2 regions of the Mesorhizobium sp. AA22 genome follow, and region 1 is predicted to be linked to the other one. Evidence: predicted binding sites of a transcription regulator. Region 1 holds the regulator's gene; the other holds the start of a gene.
The links. The regulator HrcA, encoded in region 1, represses chaperone genes, less so after heat shock. The targets are predictions, from matches to a motif close to GTTAGCACTCNCNNNNNGNGAGTGCTAAC.
Positions count from the first base shown of each region.

Region 1 (4,209 bases):
CTGGTCGACCGGCTGGTGGCGGACATGGCTGTTGAAGTCGCAATAGGGGCATTTGGCCGCGCAGAACGGCCAGTGGATGTAGACGCCGAAGCCGGGGCTGCGGTCGAGCAGCATGGTCATTTCACGCCCGATCGTGCCAAATCCAGTCTGGCGTGCGCGAATTTCTGAAAGGCGCGGGCGCGGTGCGACAATGCCGTCGGCTGGCCGGGCTTCCAGCCATGTTTTTCCTCTGCGGTAATCTCGCCGAAGGTCTTTTCGAAACCGTCCGGCACGAACACCGGGTCGTAGCCGAAGCCGAGTTCGCCGCGCGGCGGCCATACCAGTGTGCCCTCGACCTCGCCTCGAAAATATTCGGCCGCGCCGTCCGGAAAGGCCAGGCAGATGACGGCGACGAAGCGACCCTTGCGCTGCGCAGGCGTGGCCGCGCCGACTTCCTGCAACGCCACTTCCGCCCGCTGCATCGCCATGCCGAAATCGCGGGACCCGTCCGGCGCCTCGGCCCAATTGGCGGTATAGACGCCGGGCGCTCCGCCTAGCGCATCGACACACAGGCCAGAATCGTCCGACAATGCCGGCAGGCCTGTCGCCTTGGCGGCGGCAAAAGCCTTGAGATAGGCGTTCTCCTCGAAGGTGGTGCCGGTCTCGTCCGGCTCCGGCAGGCCGTATTCCTTGGCCGACTTCGCTTCTATGCCGAATGGCGCCATCAGATCGGCGAACTCGCGCAGTTTGCCGGCATTGTGGCTGGCTACGACAATTCTGTGCCCATCAAGCGAATGCATCAGAGGCCCCAGATTCTTGGCTCGGCGAATTCGATCGAATTGCCGGAAGGGTCGCGAATATAGATCGAGCGGCCGCCTTGCGGCCATTCGAACTCGCTTTCGATGGCAATCATCTTCGCTTCCAGATGCGCTCTCCAGCGCACGATCTCGTCCGCGCTTGCTGCAAAGCAGAGATGGCCGTCGCCGACAGCGCCGTGCGGCGGCACTTTCAGCCTGGCATCGGGCGCCGGCGGCACCTTGGTCGCCTCGGCGTTGAAGACGAGCAGTACGCCGTCGCCGCAACGGAAGAAAAGATGCCTGCCGTCGACCTTGCCCAGCAGATCGAGCCCAAGCACGCCGGAATAGAATTCTTCCGCGGCATTGAGGTCGGTCACGTAGAGGGCTGATTCGAGGATGGCGGAAGGAGTCATGACAGGGTTAAGCTACAGCCATCTGTTGCAGGCTGACCAGTCGCTGGATGCCTTTCTTGGCCAATTCCATTAGCGCCGTGAACTGCTCTTCTGAGAAAGGCTCGCCCTCGGCCGTGCCCTGGATCTCGACGATGCCGCCCTTGCCGGTCATGACGAAGTTGGCGTCGGTGCCGGCCGAGGAATCCTCGAGATAGTCGAGATCGATGACCGGCTGGCCGTCATGGATGCCGCAGGAGATAGCCGCGACATGATCCTTCAGCACCTTGGCGACGCTGGCCATCTGCCGGGCTTCCATCCAGCGCAGGCAATCGTAAAGCGCCACCCAACCGCCGGTGATCGAGGCTGTGCGCGTGCCGCCATCGGCCTGAATCACGTCGCAGTCGACGGTGATCTGCTGCTCGCCGAGCGCCTGCAGATCGACCACGGCGCGCAGCGAACGGCCGATCAGCCGCTGGATTTCCAGCGTGCGGCCGCCTTGCTTGCCGGCCGAAGCTTCGCGGCGCATGCGCTCGCCGGTCGAGCGCGGCAGCATGCCGTATTCCGCCGTCACCCAGCCCTTGCCGGAATTGCGCATCCAGCCCGGCACCTTTTCCTCGAGGCTGGCCGTGCACAGCACATGCGTGTCGCCGAACTTCACCAGGCACGAACCTTCCGCGTGCTTGGAGACGCCGCGTTCGAAGGAGATGGCGCGCATTTCGTCGAATTGGCGTTTGGAAGGGCGCATTCAGGCTTTTATCCTATTTTTCGGAATCGTGGCCGGCTTGTAGCCGCACGCGACGAGAGGCGCAAAGGAAAATGGACCAGTTGCGCCGGCGTGGCCGAAGTCTATATCTTTGGGCCGGAGGTGTTTGGCTCGAAATGACCAAGGCAGTCGATCCCAATTCCCAGTCGGCGGCAGTGCTCCAGTCCCCTGCGCTTCAATCGCCCGCACTCCAGTCGCCCGCACTCCAGTCGCTCGACATGCGCTCGCGCGACATCTTTCGGCGCATTGTCGATTCCTATCTGAAGGACGGCGAGCCGGTCGGCTCACGTAGCCTGTCGCGTATCCTGCCGTCTTCGCTGTCGCCCGCCACCATCCGCAACGTGATGAGTGATCTCGAGCATCTCGGCCTGATCTATGCGCCGCATATCTCGGCCGGCCGGCTGCCGACCCAGGCCGGCCTGCGCTTCTTCGTCGATGCTTTCATGGAGCTTGGCGATCTCTCCGACGAGGAGCGCCGCACCATCGAGGCGCAGGTGCGCGCCTCCGGCTCTGGCGCGACGCTGGAGCACATGCTCATCGAGGCCAGCCAGATGCTGTCCGGCATGTCGCGCGGCGCCGGCCTCGTGCTTGCCGCCAAGAACGAGGTGGCGCTCAAGCACATCGAATTCATCCAACTCGAGCCGACCAAGGCGCTGGCCGTGCTGGTGTCGCAGAACGGCGACGTCGAAAATCGCGTCGTCGACCTGCCGGCCGGCATCACCGTCTCGCAATTGCATGAAGCCTCGAACTTCCTCAATGCCCACATCCGTGGCCGCACGCTGGCCGAGGCGCGGATCGAGATCGCCCGCATCAAGGAAGAGACCAAGGCCGCCCTCGACACGCTGTCGCAGGATCTGGTGGAGAAGGGCCTTGCGGTCTGGGCGGGCGCCGAGAGCGGCCTGCCGGCGCGTCTCATCGTGCGCGGCCGCGCCAACCTGCTGGAAAATGTCACCGCGCAGGCTGACATCGAGCTGCTGCGGCATTTGTTCGAGGATCTGGAGACGCAGAACGGGCTGATCCAGCTTCTCGACCTCGCCGAGGAAGGCTCCGGCGTGCGCATCTTCATCGGCTCGGAAAACAAGCTGTTTTCGCTGTCGGGCTCGTCGCTGGTCGTGGCGCCCTATCGCGACAAGGACGCCCGCGTCATCGGCGCGCTCGGCGTCATCGGCCCGACCCGGCTGAACTACGCACGCATCGTGCCGATGGTCGACTATACCGCGCAGCTTATTTCGCGCATGCTGCGGTAATACATGTCGCCCAAAACCAAAGCGCGTCGCCCGTATCCCTTCAAACGCGACACGCTTTCGGGGACCTCAAGGAGAAAAAAATGGCGCTGGAATCATTCAAAGCCCAGATCAGCCTATTGCTCGAGCAGATGATCAACCAGCCCGAGGATCAGCATGAAGTGCAGGAACAACTGCGCGAAAAGCTGAGGGAGATGCGCGCCATGGGCCTGCCGCTGCCGGCCGATCTCGTCGCGCTGGAAAAGCGCCTCGACGACGATTTCTACGCAGCCGGAAACTGAGCCCGAAAAACCATGCTGGCGCGTCACTTACGGCAAAGCCCGTCTTGATCGGCGCGTTCGCCTGGCCGGCGGCGCTGGTGCAATCGAAACCCTCCCTCAGGGAGTACACGCCTGCCCACCTTTGTGCGACAAGGCCCCAGTCTTAAAAGGCTCAGTCTAAAAGGTCGATCCCGTTTTTTGGGGTCATGCGCTAAGGCCGAAACCATGACCCTCACCGGATTCCTCGCATATAGCGCGGCCCTCGGCATCGCCGCTGCCATCCCCGGCCCGGGGCTCACCGCGCTTATTGCGCGTGCGCTTGGGTCCGGCTTTCGCTCGGCGCTCGCCATGTCCTTCGGGCTGATGCTCGGCGATCTCACCTACCTCACCGCCGTGGTGCTCGGCCTCGCGCTCGTCGCGCAGACCTTCGGCATGGCCTTCCTGGCGATCAAATGGCTGGGCGTCGCCTATCTCGCTTTCCTCGGCTGGCGCTTTTGGACGAGCGGCATCGCGCCCGAAACGGTGGCGGCGAAGAAAGGCAGGGGCGGGCTGGTGTCGAGCTTTATTGCCGGCCTCGCCGTCACGCTCGGCAATCCGAAGACGATGATCTTCTATCTCGCCATCACGCCGACCATCGTCGATCTGAAGACCATTACGCTCGCCGACTACGGCATCCTCGTCGCGCTGACGCTCGTCGTGTTGCTGGTGGTGCTGGTGCCCTATCTGGCGCTGGCGGCCAAGGCGCGCGGGCTTCTGAAGTCGCCGCGCGCGCTG
Region 1 is NZ_CP048406.1:752,319-756,527, reverse strand. Features, by position in the region: gene hemW (radical SAM family heme chaperone HemW) at 1-120, opposite strand, end outside; gene rdgB (RdgB/HAM1 family non-canonical purine NTP pyrophosphatase) at 117-779, opposite strand; gene A9K68_RS03590 (VOC family protein) at 779-1,189, opposite strand; gene rph (ribonuclease PH) at 1,197-1,913, opposite strand; gene hrcA (heat-inducible transcriptional repressor HrcA) at 2,150-3,178, shown strand; gene A9K68_RS03575 (hypothetical protein) at 3,259-3,456, shown strand; gene A9K68_RS03570 (LysE family translocator) at 3,661-4,209, shown strand, end outside.

Region 2 (4,209 bases), 2.8 Mb from region 1:
TTGCGGGCTTGAGCATTATCAGTTCATGGGCGTGCTGATGGATTTCCTTAGAAATCCATGCCGCCACTCAAGCCCGCTTGCGGGCTTGAGCATTATCAGTTCATGGGCGTGCTGATGGATTTCCTTAGAAATCCATGCCGCCCATGCCGCCCATGCCGCCGCCGCCCATGCCGCCAGGCATGCCGCCGCCGGCCGACTCCTTCTTCGGAGCCTCGGCGATCATGGCTTCGGTGGTGACCAGCAGGCCGGCGACCGAGGCCGCATCCTGGAGAGCCGTGCGCACGACCTTGACCGGATCGACGATACCCATGGCGATCATGTCGCCATATTCGCCGGTCTGGGCGTTGAAGCCGAAGGTCGGGCCCTTGTTCTCGAGGATCTTGCCGGCAACGATCGATGCTTCCGCACCAGCGTTGGACGCGATCTGGCGAGCCGGAGCCTGCAGCGCGCGACGCACGATGCTGATCCCCGCGGTCTGGTCGGAGTTGGCGCCGACAGCCTTGATGCTCAGCGAAGCACGCAGAAGTGCGACGCCGCCGCCGGGAACGATGCCTTCTTCGACGGCCGCGCGGGTCGCGTTGAGGGCGTCATCGACGCGGTCCTTCTTTTCCTTGACTTCGATCTCGGTCGCACCGCCGACGCGGATGACGGCAACGCCGCCCGCCAGCTTGGCGAGACGTTCCTGCAGCTTCTCCTTGTCGTAGTCCGAGGTGGTCTCCTCGATCTGCTGCTTGATCTGGGCGACGCGGCCCTGGATCTCGGCCTTCTTGCCGGCACCGTCGACGATGGTGGTGTTCTCCTTGGAGATCGACACCTTCTTGGCGCGGCCGAGCATGTTGAGGCCAACATTCTCGAGCTTGATGCCGAGGTCTTCGGAAATGACCTGGCCACCGGTGAGGATGGCGATGTCTTCCAGCATGGCCTTGCGGCGATCACCGAAGCCCGGCGCCTTGACGGCGGCGATCTTCAGGCCGCCACGCAGCTTGTTGACGACGAGCGTGGCCAGAGCCTCGCCTTCGACGTCTTCGGAGATGATGACCAGCGGCTTCGAGGTCTGCACGACAGCCTCGAGGATCGGCAGCATGGCCTGCAGGTTGGAGAGCTTCTTCTCGTGGAGAAGGATGTAGGCGTCTTCCAGGTCCGCAACCATCTTGTCGGCGTTGGTGACGAAGTAGGGCGAGAGATAGCCGCGGTCGAACTGCATGCCTTCGACGACTTCGAGTTCGGTCTCAGCGGTCTTGGCTTCCTCGACCGTGATGACGCCCTCGTTGCCGACCTTCTGCATCGCTTCGGCGATCATCGAGCCGACCGAAGCATCGCCATTGCCGGCGATGGTGCCGACCTGGGCAACCTCTTCCGAGGTCTTGATCTTCTTGGCGTTCTTGATCAGCGTCGCGACGACGTCGCTAACCGCGAGATCGATGCCGCGCTTCAGGTCCATCGGGTTCATGCCGGCGGCAACCGCCTTGTGGCCTTCCTGGACGATCGACTGCGCCAGAACGGTCGCTGTCGTGGTGCCGTCGCCGGCGATGTCGTTGGTCTTCGAAGCGACTTCGCGGACCATCTGCGCGCCCATGTTCTCGAACTTGTCTTCAAGCTCGATTTCCTTGGCGACGGTGACGCCGTCCTTGGTGATGCGCGGTGCGCCGAACGACTTGTCGATGACGACGTTGCGGCCCTTGGGGCCGAGCGTGACCTTCACTGCGTCGGCGAGGATGTTGACGCCGCGCAGCATGCGCTCACGGGCATCGCGGGAAAATTTTACGTCTTTGGCAGCCATTTTTAGCTCCTGGCAGGGGCTTGAATTGAGCCCGAAGATTTAAGTGACGGTGAGGCCGATATTCAGCCGATGATGCCCATGATGTCGGATTCCTTCATGATCAGAAGGTCTTCGCCATTGAGCTTGACTTCGGTGCCCGACCACTTTCCGAACAGGATGCGGTCGCCGGCCTTGACGTCCAGCGGGACGAGCTTGCCGGCTTCGTCGCGGGCGCCGGAACCAACGGCGATGATCTCGCCTTCCTGCGGCTTTTCCTTCGCCGTATCCGGGATGATGATCCCGCCGGCAGTCTTGGATTCGGATTCAACCCGGCGTACGACCACGCGGTCATGAAGCGGGCGGAACTTCGACTTTGCCATTTTTTATTCCTCGATGAGAATGGTGAGAACAGTTCCTCCATCCGGCGGCGCCGGACCTACGTTAGCACTCACCAATGGCGAGTGCTAACGTGGCGGTGAGATAAGCCGGCGGCTGGCGAGAGTCAAGGCGCTGAGTGAGCCGATCAACGCCCGGCAGTGAATTACTGGGCCCCGGCGAAGCAAGCACCAACAGCGAGCATCGTTCCGCCAGCGGATAGCAGTCGCTCGGCACGACTCGCACCGGACAATGCGGATGACCTGCTTCAAACAAATACTTGACTAAGTCAAGTAAGTGGTTGATCTTGTGCGGCAGGAGGATGCCATGACGATTCATCATCAACCCGGCAAGGAGCGGATCGATGCGGTGCGGGGCTTCAACCGCTTCTACACCCGCCAGATCGGCCTGCTCGACGAAGGGCTGCTGAAAAGCGCCTTCTCGCTGACCGAGGCTCGTGTGCTCTATGAGCTGGCCCATCGCGATGGCCTGACCGCCACCGATCTTGCGCGCGATCTCGGTCTCGACCCCGGCTACCTCAGCCGGTTGCTGAAAAAGTTCGAGGAGCGCGGCCTGGTCGAGCGCGCCGCGACGCAAGCCGATGCGCGGCGCTCGTCGATAGCGCTGACGCCGGCGGGGAGGGTGGCCTTCGCGCCGCTGAACCAGGGTTCGCACGACCAGGTCGCGGCCTTGCTCGACCGGCTTCCCGCTCAAGAACAGGACAGGCTGGTCAAGGCCATGCAGACGGTGCAGCGCCTGCTGGGCGAGAGTGCAGAGCCCAAGGTCCCCTACATGCTGCGGCCTTTGCAGGTCGGCGACATCGGCTGGATCATCCATCGCCAGGGCCTGCTCTACGCGCAGGAGTATGGCTGGGACGAAACCTATGAGGCGCTGGTCGCCGAAATCCTCGGCGCCTTCGTCAAATGCTTCGATCCGAAATGGGAACGCAGCTGGATCGCCGAGCGGGAGGGCGAAGTCGTCGGCTCGGTCTTTGTCGTGCGCCAGTCGGACGCGGTGGCGAAGCTGCGCCTGCTCTATGTCGAACCCTCGGCGCGCGGTCTCGGCATCGGCAGGCGGCTGGTCGAGGAATGCATCGGCTTTGCCCGGGCGAAGGGATACAAGACGTTGACGCTGTGGACCAATGACGTGCTCACCTCAGCGCGCCGCATCTACGAGGCGGCCGGTTTCAAATTGGCCGACGAGGAGCGTCACCACGCCTTCGGCAAGGATCTGGTCGGCCAGAACTGGAACCTGGAGCTGTAGCAGCGCTTCCCTTCTCCCTTGTGGGAGAAGGTGGATCGGCGCGCAGCGCCGAGACGGAAGAGGGGTGTTGGACGGAGTGCTGTCGCGGCCAAGCTGGAGCACCCCTCATCCGACCGAGCGGAGCCTGTCCTCGGGCTTGCCGAAGGCAAGACCCGTGGGCTCGGCCACCTTCTCCCACAAGGGGAGAAGGCAAGACAAGGCGCAGCCGGCTTCGACACTAGTCACCAACACAAGTGAAAACTGGCCCTTCCTCACCCCTTGACCGGTATCCAGACTTCCAGCCCGCCATTGCCGCTGCGCGGATCGAATTCGGGGCCGTAGCGCTCGAATTCGGGCGCATCGGCGACCTCGTGCCCGGAGGCCGGCAGCCATTTGTTCCAGATCGTATTGACCGTGCGGCGGATGGTCGAGATGTGGTCACGATGGGCGAACACGGCGTATTTCTGCGCCGGCACGCGCACGCGCGAAAACTCCCTCGGCAAGTCCGAAAAATCGGACACCTCGACGCCGGCGATATAGTCGAAATTGCCTGCATCGTCGCCGTTGACGCAGGCGCCATAGGCGACGTCGCCGACCTCGCCAGGAATGTTGCCGATATAGGGGCCGAACCTTTGCCACTGCATCGGGATGGCGGCGCTGGTTTCGCAACTGTAGCGTTCGCCGAGACCGGCGATGAGAAACGGCCGGCTGGTCTCAAAACGCGGCGGCTCGAGGTTGGTGAGGAAGGACTGGTCCATCAGGATCGGCTCCATGAGATCGAGGTTGTCGAGCGAGCCTTGCGCGCGCACCAGTTCCGGCGTGGTGCCGAACTG
Region 2 is NZ_CP048406.1:4,569,784-4,573,992, reverse strand. Features, by position in the region: gene groL (chaperonin GroEL) at 125-1,780, opposite strand; gene groES (co-chaperone GroES) at 1,843-2,139, opposite strand; gene A9K68_RS22035 (helix-turn-helix domain-containing GNAT family N-acetyltransferase) at 2,462-3,397, shown strand; gene A9K68_RS22030 (AraC family transcriptional regulator) at 3,649-4,209, opposite strand, start outside.
Region 2: the regulator HrcA is predicted to act here: its motif matches at 2,200-2,228, upstream of groES (co-chaperone GroES).